DNA from 2 places in the Pseudomonas sp. E45-MNA-CIBAN-0222 genome. Region 2 is predicted to be linked to the other one. Evidence: predicted binding sites of a transcription regulator. Region 2 holds the regulator's gene; the other holds the start of a gene.
What was found. The regulator FliA, encoded in region 2, starts transcription of late flagellar genes. The targets are predictions, from matches to a motif close to CTAAAGTTTNNNNNNNNNNNGCCGNTAA.

Region 1 (4,323 bases), on a different contig from region 2:
TGAACCATCAGCCGTGGGCGGCCGACTCGCGCAGACGCACCGGACCGACACGCGCCTCGATAGCGAGGCGCAGGGGCTCGCGCAAGCCGAGCATGAAGCCTAACTCGGCTGCAACGAACAGCGGGCCGATGATCAGCCCCGAGAGGTCATCGACGAATGCCGGCTTGCGCCCCTCGAAATAGTGCCCGACGAACTGGATGATCCAGCCGAGTACGAACAGCCCTACCCCCACGCTCAGCCACAGCATCGTCGTTGCATTGGCAAGCCCTGCGCCCAACCACACGCAGAGCAGCAATACGGCGCTCATCAGCAGGCCATAGCGCAGATCCAGTCGCAGATAGAAAATCGCCGCCGCGAGCGACACCAACGCCGCAGGGCTGAGCCACAGGCCCGCCCACTCGACGCCTGGGCGCGACAGCAGCACGGCCACCGCCAGCACGATCAGCGGGATACCGACGAAATGGGTGAGCAGGTTGCGCGGATCGCGATGATAGGCCGCGTACTGAGCCAGGTGATCGGTAAGGGTTTTCATTGACGGCGCCTCGACAAGTACATCCTCCAAGCTTAGCCGCCGGGATGGTTGGCGCCGCCGCCAACGGCAGGGCAATCACGCCAACATTGATGAGTACCAGGCTATTGCTCGGGACGGTAGCCCAGGCGTAGCCCGCCCCAATGGCGACCACCTACCAGGATCGGTACGGAAAGATCGTGCATCAGCTCGCCAGTGTCACGGCTGTAGGTTTGCAGCAGCACACGGCGCTGGTGGCTGCCGCAGCGACCACCAGTGCGATCATTGAACAGGCGCTTGCTGCGACTCTTGACCCGATCTATTTCCGGGTTGCCCACTGGCGGCTGGCTGAACGCGCGGTTATGCGTCGGCACGTAGCCTTCGGGTGTGGTGGCGATGGCATACACCAGCGCCGAATGCTTCTGCAGCAACGGCTCCTGAATCGCCGGCAGCACCTCGTCGGCATAGCGGTCGAAGCGGGTCTGGTACTTCACCGGATCGGTGTTGGGTTGCGCCCGATAGTTACGGTCGAAGAGGTCGTCAAGACTGACCCGCCCAGCCTGGATATCCGCTTCGAACCGAGCGCCGATGGCCGCAGCCCCCTGACGGGCCAGATCGAATATTGACTGGTGATAATCGTCAAGCTGGACCTCGGCCAACTGCTCGCTCGCACTCTCGGCTTGCGCGACCAGCCGCTCGGCGGCCAGCTCGAGCTGGCGCGTTTGCTTCTCGCTATCCAAAGCATCTGCTCGCAGCTGATCGAGGGCGACGAACTGCGCAGTCAAGCGCTGATGGTTGTCGGCGGTGCCGGTGGTGATCTGCTCCACCTGACTTTCGACGCTGCCGGCCAGTTCGGCAATGCCGCTGAGCTGCTCACCGGTGGCGGCGATCTGCTCGGCAGCGGCGTCCAGCTCATTGCCCTGGCGCTGGATATAGCTAACTACCGCTTCGCTCTGCTGACGAATGTCGGCCACCATGCGCCCGACCTCCTCGGTGGCGCTGGACGTACGCGCCGCCAGGCTGCGCACTTCGTCGGCGACCACGGCAAAGCCGCGGCCGGCCTCACCGGCACGGGCGGCTTCGATGGCGGCGTTTAGGGCAAGCAGGTTGGTCTGGCTGGCAATGGACTGGATCACGTCGGTGATGCGGCGGATTTCTTCCGTCCGCGCCGAGAGCCCGTCGATCAGCTCGCGGCTGGCATGGGTTTGCTCACTGAGCTGCTGCATCCGCTCGATAGCTCGCTGCAGCTCGCTTTGTCCTGCATCGCTACGCTGGCGCACCGCCTGCGCCGCATCCAGCGTATGCCGGGCCCGATCGGCGCTGTCCTGCTCGGTGGCGGCGATGGCCTGAGCGCCGTTGGCAATCTCACTCACTGCCTGCAACTGCGATTTCAGGCGGCTGGCCAGCTGCTCGGCACTATAGGCGACCTGAGCAGCAGACAGGGCGTTATGGCAGGTATTGCGCGAGAGATTCTTGGTCAGTTCAGCGAAGGCCTGGGGTTCACTGTCAGTGACTGAAACGCCACGATCGGCGGCAAGCCAGGCGGTAAACCAGGGCCACATCGCGGCGACCATCAGCAGCGTGCCGGTCACAAGCAGCGGCGGGGTCAACCAGTGATGGACGAGCAACAAACCGATGATCAGCGCGGCCTGAAACACGACGACCTTGGGGTGGCGATTGGCGGGGCTCATGGACGGCCTCTTGTTCTTGTCGGATCGATCCGACGTTGTACGCATACCCTCCAATAAAGAACAGTAGTGCCTTAGTAGCAACGTGCCGTCATCGGAGGCTCACCCCTGATTTAACGGCCGCGCCCGCGCAAACTGAAGGCATCCAGGTATGCCTCCGGTCGCCCTCGGATGCTCTACCCAGCGAGCGGCCCATCCGGCGCGCTCAGAGGTAGCGAGAGCTGCACCCGCCGGCGCAACCATGGGCTCGGGCGATAGCGCGCTTCGCCGCCATAGCAACCCTGCATGGCCTGAAGAATGGCGAGAATTCGCCCCGCACCATAGTGCTCGGCGAAGCCCATTGGCCCTTTCGGGTAGCCCAGCGCCAGGGTGATCGCGCGGTCCAACGTCTGCGGATCGGCAATGCCCTTCTGCGCGATCTCGCAACCGAGATTGACGATGCTCGCCACCACCCGCTGACTGACGAAACCGGGCGAGTCGTTGATCACCTCCACCGGCACGCCATCGTGACTCAGCGCCTGTCGCGCCTGCGCTTCGAGAGCAGGGTCGAGCGCCGGTTGGCGCATCATCACCCGACGCCGATCGAAGTCGGCAAACAGGTCGAAGGCGATACTGCGGGTGGCGGGCAGATCAAGCCTGGCGATCATCGTGCTGGCATCCTCCCCCAGCGGGGTGATCAGGCAGATGGCGCGCTCCGACGGCACCTCGCCGGTTTCCAGCTGCGTACCGGCCTCGCGTAACAAGGCCGCCAGCCGGCCACGCAGTTCGGCATCCTGACTGTCCAGCCAAAACGGGCGCTCGACGACTACCGGCGACCATTGCGGCTCCGGCGTGCGGATCTGTTGGCCGTTCTCGTAGCGGTAGTAACCCTGCCCGGTCTTGCGTCCGAGCAACCCCGCTGCGACCCGCTGCGCCGCCTGGTAAGACGGTGTGTAGCGCGGGTCCTGATAGAACTGCTGGTACACCGACTCCATCACCGCATGGGAAATATCAAGCCCGGTGAGATCGAACAACTCGAACGGCCCCATGCGAAAGCCCGGTCCGTCGCGCAGAATGCGGTCGATCTGCTCGGCATTGGCGATACCCTCGGCAAGGATGCGCTGCGCCTCGGTGCTGTAGGCGCGACCGGCGTGATTGACCAGAAAGCCGGGGGTATCCGGCGTGATTGCCGGAAAGTGCCCAGCCTCTTCGGCCAACTTGACCAGCCGCTCGATGACCTGCGGATCGCTGCGCTCACCGCGCACCACTTCCACCAGCCTCATCAACGGTACCGGGTTGAAGAAGTGAAAACCGGCCACCCGCTCCGGGTGCTGGCAGGCCGCCGCGATGCGCGTGACCGAAAGCGACGAGGTGTTGGTCGCCAGCACCGCATCTTCGGCGAGCAGCGGCTCCAGCTCGATGAAGAGCGCCTGCTTGGCCTCGAGATTTTCGACGATCGCCTCGATCACCAGATCGCAGCCGGACAGATCGGCCAGCGCGGGCGCCGCCTGCATGCGGGCCAGCGTGGCGTCGAGCTCGGCGATGCTCAGCCGCCCCTTGGCCACGCCGCGTTCTAGCAGCTCACAGTTGAAGCGCAGCGCCTCGCTGATCGACTCGCTGCGTGCATCGTGCAACCAGACCTGCTTGCCGGCGCTAGCGAACAACTGTGCGATCCCGCGGCCCATGGCGCCTGCGCCGACAATGCCGATACGCTCAAACATGCAAACCTCCTCACGAGCAATGCGATATTTCGCAGTGCGGAACAAGATTCCATCGAATTGACCCTGAGCGTAAAGACTGCCAATCTCCAGCGCAAGTCAGCCGCCGAACCCGCACCTTCATGTCCGATCAACCCTATCCCGCCGCCACACTGCAACAGGTCGAACGCTCGTTGACCGGGTTCTTCCAGGACCTGGGCTGCCAGCTCAAGGAGTACGGCCGGGAGCGCGTGGTGGTCGAACTGCTGTTGTTGCCGCGTCACCTGAACAACGCCAGCAACCTGCACGGCGGCGTCACGGCGACGCTGCTGGACGTGGCGATGGGGCTCTGCGGAACCTGGGTCGAACAGCCGGAGCAGCGCCGCGTGGCGACCACGTTGTCGATGAACGTCAACTTCAGCTCCCCGGCACCAGTCGGCAGCCGCATCCG
Region 2 (15,025 bases):
CGGCGCCAGCACTGGCTGGCTGGCTTTACCTTCGCTGTCCACGTATAGCGCGGGCAGGTCGCCTAGGTGGCCGTCGCCCCAGGGTTCGCCGTGTTTACCGGTATTTTTCGGGTCCCAGTGGCCGCCTGCTGCGCCTGCAGCGGTCGCTTTACCGTCCACATCTGCTGGTTCGCAGCTGCCCTTGGCATGAATGTGGAATCCGTGAATGCCTGGCTGCAAACCGGTCAGCTCAGGGCGGAATACCAGCCCGTACTCGTTGCTTTCGATCTTCACACTGCCTACCGAATCGCCGATGCCCTGAGCGGTAACGGTGTTTACTTCGACGCTCAAGGTTTCAGCCTGGGCGGCGAGGGCGGTGCAGCCTGCAAGCGCGGCGATGATCCACTGTTTCATCTGAAAGCTCCTTTCGCACAAACGACAGCGGAGTGCTGCCGTTAGCACTTGTGACTGTCCGTATTCGGCTGCGTTCGCTGGTTGGCCTTGCTGCAACGTGGCAAGGCGGTGGTAACCGGGCCGACCGGAACTGGCACAGATAAAAAGTTGGACCCCTTCTTGCTATACCTCGGTCAGGGCGCATTTCGCGTCAAGAATTCGTTCTGTAAATCCCGGGGTCTATGTGGATCGCACGCAACTCATCAATATTCGCAATGGCCTGACGGGCGCAGGGCGCGGCAACCTGGGTGTGCCGGTGCTGTTGCTCGTGATGATGGGCATGATGATGCTGTCGGTGCCGCCGTTCCTTCTGGATCTGCTGTTCACCTTCAACATTGCGCTGTCGATCGTCGTGCTGTTGGTCAGTGTCTACGCGCTGCGGCCATTGGATTTCGCGGTTTTCCCGACGATCCTGCTCGTTGCAACCCTTATGCGCCTGGCGCTGAACGTGGCCTCGACGAGGGTCGTGTTGATCAATGGCCATGAAGGCGGCTCTGCTGCAGGTCATGTGATCGAGGCGTTCGGTAATGTCGTAATCGGCGGCAACTATGTTGTCGGTATCGTCGTCTTCGCGATTTTGATGATCATCAACTTCGTCGTGGTGACCAAGGGCGCGGGGCGTATCTCGGAAGTCAGCGCACGTTTCACCCTGGACGCGATGCCCGGCAAGCAGATGGCAATCGATGCCGACCTCAACGCCGGCCTGATCGACCAGTCCGAAGCCAAGCTGCGGCGCGTAGAAGTCGCCTCCGAGGCAGACTTCTACGGCTCGATGGATGGTGCGAGCAAGTTCGTTCGCGGTGACGCCATTGCCGGCTTGCTGATCCTTTTCATCAACCTCATCGGTGGCGTCGGCATCGGCATGGCGCAACACGGCATGAGCTTCAGTGAAGCCGGTCAGGTGTATGCCCTGCTGACCATTGGTGACGGCCTCGTCGCGCAAATCCCATCGCTGCTGCTTTCGACCGCTGCAGCGATCATGGTGACTCGTGTAACCAGCTCCGAGGATATGGGACAGCAGGTCAACCGGCAGATGTTCGCATCACCCAAGGCGTTGGCCGTAGCGGCTGGCATCATGATCGCCATGGGCCTTGTACCCGGCATGCCGCATACGTCCTTCCTTGGCCTTGGCGCTGTAGCCGCTGCAGGCGCTTACTGGATCTGGCATCGGCAGAAGCAGGTCGTGAAGAAGGCCGAGCAGGAAGTGCAGAAGCAACAGGAACTGCTTCCTGCGCAGCGGGCAGCGGAAACCAAGGAGTTGGGTTGGGACGATGTGACGCCCGTCGACATGGTGGGGCTTGAAGTCGGCTATCGCCTGATTCCGCTGGTGGATCGTAACCAGGGCGGTCAACTGCTGGCCCGAATCAAGGGTGTACGCAAGAAGCTGTCCCAGGACCTGGGTTTTCTCATGCCTTCGGTACACATTCGCGACAATCTCGATCTGCTGCCCAACGCCTATCGATTGACGCTGATGGGAGTGAGCCTGGCCGAGGCTGAGGTCTACCCGGATCGCGAGTTGGCGATCAATCCGGGTCAGGTATTCGGACCCCTCAACGGCATCGCCGCCAGGGATCCGGCGTTTGGCCTGGAAGCTGTCTGGATCGAGGCAAGCCAGCGCGATCAGGCGCAGTCGCTCGGTTACACGGTGGTGGACGCCAGTACGGTAGTCGCCACCCACCTCAATCAGGTCCTGCACAAGCATGCCCACGAGTTGCTTGGGCATGAGGAGGTGCAGCAACTGCTGCAGTTGCTGGCCAAGAGCTCGCCCAAGCTGGCCGAGGAGCTGGTGCCGGGTATGGTCTCGCTGTCGACGCTGCTCAAGGTGCTTCAGGCGTTGCTGCAGGAGCAGGTGCCCGTACGGGACATCCGTACCATCGCCGAGGCTATCGCGAATGCGGCCGCCAAGAGTCAAGATCCCGCCGCAATGGTCGCAGCCGTGCGCGTCGCGCTGTCCCGCGCAATCGTGCAGAACGTTGTGGGACTAGAGCCGGAGCTGCCTGTGATCACGCTCGAACCTCGGCTGGAACAGATCTTGCTCAATAGCTTGCAGAAGGCCGGACAGGGCTCCGAAGACGGAATCTTGCTGGAGCCAGGAATGGCCGAAAAGTTGCAAAGGTCTTTGGTAGATGCAGCACAGCGTCAAGAAATGCTCGGCAAACCGGCGGTACTGCTGGTAGCCGGCCCGGTTCGGGCGATGCTGTCGAGATTCGCGCGGCTGGCGGTGCCGAACATTCATGTTCTGGCCTACCAGGAAATACCGGACAACAAGCAAGTCACCATCGTCTCGACGGTGGGTCAGAATTAACCGAGGGTAGAAGGCCATGCAGGTCAAACGTTTCTTCGCTGCCGATATGCGCATCGCCATGAAAATGGTGCGTGACGAGCTGGGCGCCGATGCCGTGATCATCGGCAATCGCCGGGTGGCCGGTGGCGTCGAGCTGACCGCAGTGCTCGACTACCCGATGCAGTCCGCTCCTGCAGCGACCAAGCCCAATCCGGCGCTGGAAGCCGAGTTGCGCAAAACGCAGGCGCGCCTTGCCAGCGCCCATGCCGATCTGAGCTCGGCGCCTCGCGCGAACATGCAGGATCGTCAACTGGTTGACGAGAAGCCGGCTGCGGCGGCAATCAAGCCGCAAGCCCAGCCTGTCGCTGCGGCCGCTACTGCAGACGCTCGCGCAATCGAAGCGATGCAGTCCGAGTTGCACGGCCTGCGCGAGCTGATCGAAGTGCAGCTCGGTTCGATTGCCTGGGGGCAGGAGCAGAGCCGCCGTCCGCAGCAGGCCAGCCTTTGGCGCCGTCTGCAGCGCATGGGGCTGCCCGCCGAACTGTCGCGTAGCCTTTTGGAGAAGGTCGCAGGCATCAGCGAGCCCCGCCAGGCTTGGCGTATGGTCCTGGCGCACCTGGCGCAGGCGATCAAGGTCACGAAGAACGAGCCGCTGGAAGAGGGCGGTGTGATTGCGCTGGTTGGCCCGGCAGGCGTTGGCAAGACCACGACCCTGGCCAAGCTCGCTGCGCGCTATGTGTTGAAATATGGTGCGCAGAACATCGCACTGGTAAGCATGGACAATTATCGGATCGGCGCGCAGGAGCAGCTCAAGACCCTCGGACGCATCCTTGATGTGCCCGTACTGCAGATCGATCCGAGCCAGTCGCTGGTCAAGACACTGGCGCCCTTGGCACGCAAGCGCGTGATCCTCATCGATACAGCCGGTCTTCCGGCTAGCGATCCAACCCTGCGCATGCAGCTCGATGCACTGTCCGACCGCGGCGTGAAATCGAAAAACTATCTAGTGCTGGCCGCAACCAGCCAGAGCCAGGTATTGAAGGCGGCGTGGCACAACTATCGTCGCTGCGGCCTGGCTGGCTGTATCCTGACCAAACTGGACGAGGCAGGCAGCCTCGGCGATGTGCTTGGGCTCACCATCAGCCAGCATTTGCCGATAGCCTACCTCGCGGATGGACCTCGGATCCCGGACGATCTGCACCTGCCGCGCAGTCATCAATTGGTAAGTCGCGCCGTGAGTTTGCAATCCGGCGAGGAACCGAGCGAGGAAACCATGGCCGATATGTTCGCCGGGTTGTACAACGGTCCGTCACGGCGGGCCGGATGATGATGCGACAGCGGTTCCTGAATGAATCAGATGCGCGCCATGCGGGCGCATCGCCGGCCGTATGGCCCCAGCAAGATATAGGCGTGTGAACATGGGTATGCATCCCGTACAGGTGATTGCGGTGACCGGCGGCAAAGGTGGCGTCGGCAAGACCAACGTGTCGGTCAATCTGTCACTGGCGCTGGCCGAACTCGGTCGGCGTGTGGTGTTGCTTGACGCTGACTTGGGGTTGGCCAACGTTGACGTGCTGCTCGGTCTTACCACCAAGCGCACCCTTGCCGATGTGATTGCCGGTGAGTGCGATCTGCGCGACGTGCTGATCCAGGGGCCCGGTGGCATCCGTGTCGTGCCGGCTGCTTCCGGCACGCAGAGCATGGTGCAGCTGTCGTCGCTGCAGCACGCCGGCCTGATTCAGGCGTTCAGTGATCTCGGTGATGAACTCGACGTGCTGATCATCGATACCGCGGCAGGCATCGGCGATTCGGTCGTCAGCTTCGTACGCGCGGCGCAGGAGGTGTTGCTGGTCGTTACCGATGAGCCCACTTCCATCACTGACGCCTATGCTCTTATCAAGCTGCTGAACCGCGACTACGGCATCAGCCGTTTCCGCGTGCTGGCCAACATGGCACACGCGCCGCAGGAGGGCCGCAACCTGTTTGCCAAACTGACTAAGGTTACCGAGCGGTTTCTCGATGTGGCGCTGCAGTATGTGGGTGCAGTGCCGTACGACGAGGCCGTGCGCAAGGCAGTACAGAAGCAGCGGGCTGTTTATGAGGCTTACCCACGTTCGAAATGTGCGCTGGCCTTCAAGGCCATCGCCCAGAAGGTCGACACCTGGCCGCTGCCGGCGACGCCGCGTGGCCACCTCGAATTCTTCGTAGAGCGTCTCATCACGCCCGCTTCACAGAGCCACGAATGACAGGTGCCGGAACCGCTATGTATTACAGCAAGGCTCAGGCAAAGGATGCTCAGTACCGCCTAATTGACCAGTACGCCCCATTGGTCAAGCGAATCGCCTACCACTTGCTGGCGCGTCTGCCTGCCAGTGTGCAGGTGGATGATCTCATTCAGGCTGGAATGATCGGACTGCTGGAGGCAGCTAAGAAATACGACGCCGGCAAGGGTGCCAGTTTCGAAACTTACGCCGGAATCCGCATTCGCGGCACCATGCTGGACGAAGTGCGAAAGGGGGATTGGGCACCACGCTCGGTGCACCGCAATTCGCGCATGGTCAGCGAAGCAATTCGGGCCATCGAGGCGAAAACTGGGCGTGACGCTAAAGATCACGAAGTTGCGGCCGAACTTAAGCTAAGCCTTGACGAGTATTACGGCATTCTCGGGGACACGTTGGGCAGTCGCCTGTTCAGCTTTGACGATCTGCTGCAGGAGGGCGAGCACGGCGAGTTTGAGGACGACGCTGCCAGCACCCATCCGGAGCCCTTTCGTGATCTTGAGGATGAACGCTTTCAGCAGGCGTTGGCCGATGCCATTGCCAACCTGCCCGAGCGCGAAAAGTTGGTGTTGTCGCTGTACTACGACGAAGAATTGAACTTGAAGGAAATTGGCCAGGTGCTGGGAGTCAGCGAGTCGCGTGTGAGCCAGTTGCATAGCCAATGTGCTGCGCGCTTGCGTGCACGTCTCGGCGAATGGCGCGCCCATTGACGATTGTTTGCGGTATGACGTGCTCGGTTGCTGAGGCATTTTGGGACTTACGGAGGTCGACTTGGACAAGAACATGAAAATCCTCATCGTCGATGACTTCTCGACGATGAGACGAATCATCAAGAACCTCCTGCGTGACTTGGGGTTCACCAATACCGCCGAGGCGGATGACGGTACCACTGCGCTGCCAATGCTCAAGAGCGGCAGCTTCGACTTCCTCGTTACCGACTGGAACATGCCGGGTATGAGCGGTATCGATCTGCTGCGCACCGTGCGTGCGGATGAGCGCCTCAAGCACCTGCCGGTGCTGATGGTGACTGCCGAAGCGAAGCGTGACCAGATCATCGAAGCGGCACAGGCCGGGGTTAATGGCTATGTGGTCAAGCCTTTCACTGCCCAGGTGCTCAAGGAGAAGATCGAAAAGATCTTCGAGCGCGTCAACGGCTGAAGTAGCAACGCCGCGAGGGCACTATGACGCAAGCAGACCAAACCCTGGCAGAGTTCGAAGCGACTCTGAAGGCTCATGCACCCAAACTGATTGAAAGCCTGCAGCAAGGTCGCTTCGATGAAGCGACGCAGATGTTCAATGAGCTGAATCAGGCGCGCAATCACGGCCTCTACCTGGAAGTTGGCAAACTCACCCGTGAGTTGCACAACGCCATCGTCAAGCTCGAGATGGACACCTGCGCCACCGGCGGCGATCCGTCACCCATTACCGACGCGACCGATCGCCTGTCCTATGTGGTGGAGATGACCGAGAAAGCGGCCAACCGCACCATGGATCTGGTGGAAGAGTCTGCGCCGCTGGTGAATTACGTGAGCTATGAAGCGCAGAGCCTGACGGCCGACTGGCAGCGTTTCATGCGTCGCGAAATGAGCGCTGAGCAGTTTCGAGATCTGGTCAAACGTATCGATCTGTATCTCCAGCGCAGCATGAACGATGGCAGTCAGCTGTCGCAGAACCTCAGTGAAATCATGCTGGCTCAGGACTTTCAGGACCTGACCGGGCAGGTGATCAAGCGCGTGACTCGGCTTATCACCGAACTTGAAAGCAACCTGCTCAATCTCGTGTTGATGGCGGGTCAGGTAGATCGCGTGGCCGGCATCCAGCATGACCGCGAAGCGATGCGCGCCGAGCAAGAAAAGAAAAAACAAGAAAAAGAACCTTCCAAAGGTGAAGGTCCGCAGATGCATGCCGATATACGTGAGGATGTCGTATCCGGGCAGGACGATGTCGACGATCTGCTTTCGAGCCTGGGCTTTTAGGGGATGTGAATATGAGCTTCGACGCCGATGAAGAAATCCTCCAGGACTTCCTGGTAGAGGCCGGCGAGATTCTCGAACTATTGTCCGAGCAACTCGTGGAGCTGGAGAGCAGCCCCGATGACACAGCGTTGCTCAATGCGATTTTTCGCGGGTTCCATACGGTCAAGGGCGGCGCAGGATTCCTTCAGCTCCATGAGCTGGTTGAGTGCTGCCATATCGCCGAAAACGTCTTCGACATTCTTCGCAAGGGTGAGCGTCGCGTCGACTCCGAGTTGATGGACGTCGTGCTCCAGGCGCTCGATGCAGTGAACGAGATGTTCAGCCAGGTTCGCGAGCGAACTACGGTGACCCCGGCCACCCCAGAGCTGCTGGCAGCGCTGGCGCGACTGGCGGAGCCAGCTTCGGCCGACGAAGCCGCTGCTCCTGCTGAGCCGCAGCCCGCCGAAGCCGAGGCCGAAGCAGATTCCGCCGAAGCCGATTTTGAACAGTTCCTCGAAGCCATCGATTCGCCCGCAGACAAGGCTGAGGCGAGTGCCGGATCCGATGAGATTACTGACGACGAATTCGAATCGCTGCTTGACCAGTTGCATGGCAAGGGTCAGTTCGCTATCGCTGCAGGCGCGGCGCCGGCTCCTGAGCCGGAAGTTGCCGTAGCGCCGGTTGGTGACGAAATTACTGACGACGAGTTCGAAGCGCTGCTTGACCAGTTGCATGGCAAAGGCAAGTTCGAACCGGCCTCCACAGAAGCCTCCGAGGCCGCAGCCGAGGTGGTCCCGCAGCCGGCTGCGGCAAATGCAGGCGGCAGCGATGAAATTACCGACGACGAGTTCGAAGCGCTGCTTGACCAGCTACACGGCAAGGGCAAGTTCGAGGCTGCTAGTGCCGTCTCCGACACGCCAGCTACCGTCGAGCCCGTCAAGGCGGCACCGGTCAAAGCGGCACCAGCCAAGCCGGTAGTTCCAGCCAAACCAGCTGCAGCGGCGGTGAGCAAGCCAGCCGCGCCAGCGCCGGCCGAAAAGCCGCCGGCAGAGGCTGAGACGACGGTACGTGTGGATACTGCGCGCCTCGACGAAATCATGAACATGGTTGGCGAGCTGGTGCTGGTGCGAAATCGCCTGGTGCGCTTGGGCTCCAACAGTGGCGACGAGGCAATGGCCAAGGCCGTTTCCAACCTCGACGTGGTGACCGCCGATCTGCAGAGCGCGGTGATGAAAACCCGCATGCAGCCGATCAAGAAAGTCTTCGGCCGCTTCCCACGGTTGGTGCGCGATCTGGCACGCAGCCTGAAGAAAGAGATCAATCTCGAACTGGTCGGTGAAGAAACCGATCTGGACAAGAACCTCGTCGAGGCTCTGGCCGACCCGCTGGTGCACTTGGTTCGCAACGCGGTTGACCACGGAATCGAGATGCCGGAAGAGCGCGAGGCGGCTGGCAAGCCACGCACTGGTCGGGTAGTCCTGTCCGCCGAGCAGGAAGGCGACCATATCCTATTGATCATCAGCGATGACGGCAAAGGTATGGATGCTAATGTCCTGCGTGCCAAGGCGGTCGAAAAGGGCATGCTGGAGAAGGATGCTGCAGACCGGCTGAGTGATCTGGAATGCTACAACCTGATCTTCGCGCCGGGCTTCTCCACCAAGACCGAGATTTCCGACGTGTCCGGCCGTGGTGTCGGCATGGACGTGGTCAAGACCAAGATTTCCCAGCTCAACGGTACGGTCAACGTGTTCTCGACCAAGGGCCAGGGCTCGAAGGTTGTGATCAAGGTTCCGCTGACGCTGGCGATCATGCCGACCCTGATGGTCATGCTCGGCAACCAGGCGTTCGCGTTTCCGCTGGTTAACGTCAACGAAATCTTCCATCTCGATCTTTCGCGTACCAACGTCGTTGATGGGCAGGAAGTGGTGATCGTCCGCGACAAGGCGCTGCCACTGTTCTATCTCAAGCGATGGCTGATTCAGGATGCGGCTCAAGATGAGCAGCGAGAGGGGCACGTGGTGATCCTCAGTGTCGGCAACCAGAGCATCGGTTTTGTCGTCGACCAGCTGGTTGGGCAGGAGGAGGTGGTTATCAAGCCGCTAGGCAAGATGCTGCAAGGCACGCCTGGAATGTCCGGCGCGACCATCACCGGTGATGGCCGTATCGCTCTGATTCTCGATGTCCCCAGCATGCTCAAGCGGTACGCACGCAGGATTTGATTCAGTCAGGTAGCGCAGCCCATAGATGGGCGCGCTGCCGCTAGGAGTGATGTATGGCAGTCAAGGTCCTGGTCGTCGACGATTCCGGTTTCTTTCGCCGACGCGTTTCGGAAATTCTTTCCTCTGATTCCAATATCCAGGTCGTCGGTACCGCTACTAATGGGCGCGAGGCCATTGATCAGGTGTTGGCGCTGAAACCTGACGTCATCACCATGGACTACGAGATGCCAATGATGGATGGCATCACCGCGGTGCGGCAGATCATGCAGCGCTGTCCCACGCCGGTATTGATGTTCTCCTCGCTGACTCACGAGGGGGCTCGTGTGACCCTCGATGCGTTGGATGCCGGTGCGGTGGACTATCTACCGAAAAACTTCGAAGACATCTCGCGCAATCCGGATAAGGTCAAGCAGCTACTGTGCGAAAAGGTGCATACCGTATCGCGCAGTAACCGCCGGTACAGCACCTTCTGCACCTCTGCAGCCAGCGCTGCGCCCGTCTCGCCGCGTGGCACCACCTCCACGCTGTCTACGACTGCATCTCGGACCAGCAGTGCGCCATCGGCAGCCCCGGCTGCGCCTGCGGCACGTTCGCCTGCTCCCAAGCGTAAGGCCTACAAATTGGTAGCCATAGGTACGTCCACGGGTGGCCCTGTGGCGTTGCAGCGCGTGCTTACCCAGCTGCCGGCAAATTTCCCGGCGCCAATCGTACTCATCCAGCATATGCCGGCGGCATTCACCAAAGCCTTCGCTGATCGTCTCGACAAGCTCTGTCGCATTCGCGTCAAGGAGGCCGAGGATGGCGACGTTTTGCGCCCCGGGCTCGCGCTGCTGGCCCCAGGTGGCAAGCAGATGATGATCGATGGTCGCGGCGCAGTGCGCATTCTCCCGGGCGATGATCGCCTCAACTACAAGCCTTGCGTCGACGTCACGTTCGGCTCTGCGGCCAAGTCCTTCCATGACAAGGTGCTTGCGGTCGTGCTTACCGGCATGGGCGCCGATGGCCGCGAAGGCGCGCGCTTGCTCAAGCAGAGCGGTAGTCAGGTGTGGGCGCAAGATGAAGCAAGCTGCGTGATCTATGGAATGCCGATGGCGATAGTCAAGGCCAACCTCAGCGACGCGGTTTACGGCCTTGATGACATCGGTCGGCACATTGCCGAGGCGTGTATCTGATGGATGTGCTCAGCCTTATCGGGCTGTTGCTGGCGTTCGTTGCCATCGTTGGGGGTAACTTTCTCGAGGGTGGCCATATCTCGGCGTTGCTCAACGGGCCAGCCGCACTCATCGTGCTGGGCGGTACCTTGGGCGCCGTGCTGCTGCAGACTCCCATTGCCGTGTTCATGCGAGCCATGAGCATCGGCCGCTGGATTTTCTTCCCGCCGCGCATCGACCTTGGTCGTGGCATCCTCTTGGTCACCGCCTGGAGCAACACCGCCCGTAAAGAAGGGTTGCTCGGCCTCGAGCCGGTCGCCGAGACGGAGCCTGATCCTTACGCACGCAAAGGCTTGCAACTGCTGGTAGATGGTGCCGAGCCTGAGGTCATCCGCAGCATTCTGGAAGTCGATCTCTATACCCAGGAAAGTCGTGACCTGCGTGCCGCCAAGGTGTACGACGCCATGGGTGGCTATTCGCCGACCATCGGCATCATTGGCGCGGTCATGGGGTTGATCCATGTGATGGGCAATTTGGCCGACCCGAGTCAGCTCGGCAGCGGCATTGCCGTTGCATTCGTCGCCACGATCTATGGTGTTGCCCTGGCCAACCTGCTGGTGCTGCCGGTAGGCAACAAGCTGAAAAGCGTCGTGCAGCGCCAAACGGCGTACCGGGAAATGTTGCTCGAGGGCGTGCTGTCGATCGCCGAAGGTGAGAATCCGCGCTCCATCGAGATGAAGCTGCAAGGCTTCATGGATTGACCCCATGGCCAGACGCAGACCGCCCGAAGAGCACGAGAATCACGAGCGTTGGCTGGTGTCGTACGCCGACTTCATTACGCTGCTATTCGCGTTCTTCGTGGTGATGTACTCGATATCCTCGGTCAACGAAGGCAAGTACAAGATTCTGTCCGACTCGCTGGTCGGTGTATTCAGCCAAGCTGATCGTTCCGTCAAGCCCATTCCTATTGGAGAGGAGCGGCCACGGACTACAGAGCCTGACATTTCCCAGGTCGATGATCCGTCTGGCGAATCATCGGCGGGAAATCCGACCCTGGACCCACTTGAGCTCATCGCTCAGGGCATGCGCGAAGCCTTCGGCGAGCTTATCGCTAACGAACAGCTGACGGTTCGCGGAAATGAGTTATGGATTGAGATTGAACTCAACTCCAGCCTGCTTTTCCCCAGCGGTGATGCGCTGCCCAATGATCAGGCGTTCCAGTTGATAGACAAAGTCGCCGGAATTCTGGCTCCTTTCGACAACCCTATCCACGTCGAAGGCTTTACCGACAATTTGCCAATCAGTACGGATAAGTTTCCGACCAACTGGGAGCTTTCGGCGGCCCGCGCTGGCAGTGTCGTGCGTATGCTGGCGGCACAAGGCGTGAATCCTTCCAGGCTGGCAGCGGTGGGCTATGGCGAGTTTCAACCAGTGGCCGATAACGCGACTGCCGAGGGCCGCTCGCGCAATCGCCGAGTAATTCTGGTGGTGTCGCGCAATCTCGATGTGCGCCGCAGTGTCACTGGTATGGGCAGCAGTAACGCCCGCCCTGACGATGCGCTGCGCCGGGCTGGCACACAATCTGCACCACCCAGAGCTATGTAGCGTCCTAGGGCGCAATCGTCAAAACACCGTCGCGTTACCTATTGTGGGTGATGCAGTGCCGGTCAGCATCGAGCCGGGTGGAAGAGCATGAGAGTCTGGGCTGTAGCCAATCAAAAGGGTGGGGTAGGCAAGACCACTACGTCGATCGCGCTAGCGGGCTTGCTGGCCGATGCCGGCAAGCGCGTCGTGGTGCTGGATCTCGATCCGCATGGCTCGATGACCAGCTATTTCGGTCACGACCCGGACAACCTCGACCATAGCGTCTTCGACCTGTTTCAGCATCAAGGCACCGTGCCTGACGGCCTGCCTTGGCAGCTATTGCTCGCGACCAGCCATGAGCGCATTTCGCTGATGCCATCGAGCACTGTGTTGGCTACCCTGGAGCGTCAGTCTCCTGGGCAGAGCGGCCTGGGTTTGGTCATCGCCAAGAGCTTGTCCCAGCTATGGCAGGATTTCGACTACGCAATCATTGATAGCCCGCCGTTGCTTGGCGTGCTTATGGTCAATGCACTGGCTGCCAGCCAGCAGCTGGTCATTCCAGTGCAAACCGAATTCCTGGCGATGAAAGGCCTTGAGCGGATGGTCAGCACATTGTCGATGATCAATCGGTCACGCAAACAAGCGCTCCCGTACACCATCGTTCCCACTATGTTCGACCGTCGGACTCAGGCCTCGATGAATACGCTGAAGGTGTTGCGTGCTGGCTATGCGGAAAATCTCTGGCCAGCGTTCATACCGGTTGATACTCGTCTGCGTGATGCCAGTCGCGCTGGGCTGACCCCCTCTCAGTTCGATCCGACAAGCCGTGCGGTGCTTGCTTATCGGGCCTTGCTCAAACACCTGTTGGCCTCGCAAGTGTCACCGCAGGTCGCGTGAAATCACCGTACCGCTCGGCGTGTGGCGACTCAAGTTTGTCGTACACACTGCCGATAGCCTGTTCAGATTCTCTTCACGAGTTCGTTCCATGAGCCGTATCGTCCTAACAGAAACTCGTTCCCAGCTGGCACTGCAGTCCTACCTCGATGGGCTGTTGCAGGACGCCGCCATCGAGCTGGCAGACTCGGTCAGTCAGGATGAGTTTCAGGCTGCCGTGCTCGAGGAGCAGCTGCGCGATACGCGAAATAACCAGCCGCCGCGGCTGGAGATCGTGCCGTCCGCGCCTGCGCCTGTGGTGGATGCACCTGCACCGCCGCCGCCGGTCCTGACCCTTGAGCCGGTCGTGGAGCTTGAGGTTGCGCCGCAACTGTCGAGCGAACCCGTCGAAGCAGCGCCTGAGGCCCATCCTGGCTGGGGAGAGGAGCCGTTCGAATGCTTGTTGTTCGATGTGGCCGGATTGACCCTGGCTGTGCCGCTGGTGTGCCTGGGCTCCATCTATCCGCTGGCCGATCAGGAGCTGACGCCGCTGTTCGGTCAGCCAGATTGGTTTCTTGGAATACTGCCAAGCCAGGCTGGCAATCTGAAGGTGCTGGACACGGCGCGCTGGGTGATGCCTGATCGTTACCGTGACGACTTCCGCGAGGGCCTGCAGTATGTGATATCGGTTCAAGGCTACGAGTGGGGGCTGGCAGTACATCAGGTCAGCCGCTCGATTCGCCTCGACCCGAGTGAGGTCAAATGGCGGACGCAGCGTAGCCAACGTCCGTGGCTGGCCGGTACGGTAATTGAACATATGTGCGCGCTGGTCGACGTGACCGCGCTGGCCGAGCTGATTGCCAGTGGTGCAGTCAAACAAATGCAGGGCGCTGCCAAGCCTCGGGCGCACTGACGCAATCAAATGACTGTCGCGCCTATTGCGCGACCCAGCGATAGAATCGACCGCCATTGCGGTAACTGAAGAAGGTGGGACTATGAAGATGACGTCTGCGCAGGGTTCCGAAGATCCTGTACTGCAATGGGTGACTTTCCGTCTGGACAACGAGACGTACGGCATCAACGTGATGCAGGTTCAGGAGGTGTTGCGCTATACGGAAATCGCGCCGGTGCCGGGTGCGCCCAGCTACGTACTGGGTATCATCAACCTGCGTGGCAACGTGGTGACAGTGATCGACACGCGCCAGCGCTTCGGCCTGGAAACTGCTCCGGTATCGGACAACACGCGGATCGTGATCATCGAGGCGGACCGCCAGGTCATCGGCATCATGGTCGATAGCGTGGCCGAGGTGGTCTATCTTCGCCAATCAGAAATTGAAACTGCGCCCAACGTTGGTAACGACGAATCGGCCAAGTTCATTCAAGGTGTCTGTAACAAGAATGGCGAGCTGCTGATTCTGGTCGAACTCGACAAGATGATGAGCGAAGAAGAATGGGCTGAGCTTGAGAGCATCTGATACATGCTGATCGCGTCGCTGGTCGCATCGCTGGTTGCACTGGCATTCTGCTGTCTGGGCCTGCTGGGTTTCTGCCTGTGGCTGCTCAGACGGCAGCGGCTGCTGGCGGAACAACAGCAGCAGCGCGATGCGAGCAGGGACAAGCGAATCAAGGAACTGAGTAGCCGTCTGGACGCTTATCTCGAAGGCAGCCTGCGCATGGGTGATGAGTTGCGCGAGCTGAGCCGCGTAGTCGCGCCTTTGCCGGACAAGCTCACTCAGATGGAGCAACGCGACCCCAACAACTTCTCCTTCTCCCAGGCCGCAAAACTGGTTGGCATGGGTGCGAGCGTCGACGATTTGACTCAGTCCTGCGGCCTGTCGCAGTCCGAGGCTGAGCTCATGAGCAAACTGCATCAGTCACGACAGAAGCCTTGAGCGGCGTAACGTGAACGCGTAGACGTCCTCCCGTCGCCACGCCTGGAACCTCCCGGGCTCACCTCATTCAAACCCGTATCAGCCCGGCGTTGCCAGGCGCGTCCAGAAGTCCCCGGCCGGGACGAGGAGGGCAATGATGCGGCGCATAATCGTTCTACTAGTTTTTTCGATTTCGCTTGGGGCGCACGCGGTAGAGGCGCCGGACGACGTCGATGGGGCGCTGACTGTAAATGTGTTTCAGGCCAAGCGATTGCATGACATGGGCGCGGTGTTCATTGATGTGCGTGCTGACCGCGAGTGGTTATGGGGGCACGTTGAAGGTGCTGTGCATTTCGATCTCGCTAGCGATTTCGTGA

Region 1: the regulator FliA is predicted to act here: its motif matches at 2,310-2,337, upstream of AAEZ08_RS10910 (methyl-accepting chemotaxis protein).

What each region holds. Positions count from the first base shown of each region.
Region 1 covers NZ_JBEOPU010000006.1:109,715-114,037, reverse strand. The annotation lists gene AAEZ08_RS10920 (hypothetical protein) at 1-3, shown strand, start outside; gene AAEZ08_RS10915 (Mpo1 family 2-hydroxy fatty acid dioxygenase) at 8-532, opposite strand; gene AAEZ08_RS10910 (methyl-accepting chemotaxis protein) at 634-2,070, opposite strand; gene AAEZ08_RS10905 (3-hydroxyacyl-CoA dehydrogenase) at 2,373-3,896, opposite strand; gene AAEZ08_RS10900 (PaaI family thioesterase) at 4,016-4,323, shown strand, end outside.
Region 2 covers NZ_JBEOPU010000010.1:69,583-84,607, reverse strand. The annotation lists gene sodC (superoxide dismutase family protein) at 1-393, opposite strand, end outside; gene flhA (flagellar biosynthesis protein FlhA) at 617-2,737, shown strand; gene flhF (flagellar biosynthesis GTPase FlhF) at 2,754-4,043, shown strand; gene fleN (flagellar synthesis regulator FleN) at 4,135-4,962, shown strand; gene fliA (RNA polymerase sigma factor FliA) at 4,980-5,705, shown strand; gene AAEZ08_RS15800 (chemotaxis response regulator CheY) at 5,779-6,153, shown strand; gene AAEZ08_RS15795 (protein phosphatase CheZ) at 6,177-6,971, shown strand; gene AAEZ08_RS15790 (chemotaxis protein CheA) at 6,983-9,169, shown strand; gene AAEZ08_RS15785 (protein-glutamate methylesterase/protein-glutamine glutaminase) at 9,223-10,341, shown strand; gene AAEZ08_RS15780 (flagellar motor protein) at 10,341-11,081, shown strand; gene motD (flagellar motor protein MotD) at 11,086-11,925, shown strand; gene AAEZ08_RS15770 (ParA family protein) at 12,013-12,801, shown strand; gene AAEZ08_RS15765 (CheW domain-containing protein) at 12,890-13,690, shown strand; gene AAEZ08_RS15760 (chemotaxis protein CheW) at 13,773-14,252, shown strand; gene AAEZ08_RS15755 (DUF2802 domain-containing protein) at 14,256-14,669, shown strand; gene AAEZ08_RS15750 (rhodanese-like domain-containing protein) at 14,806-15,025, shown strand, end outside.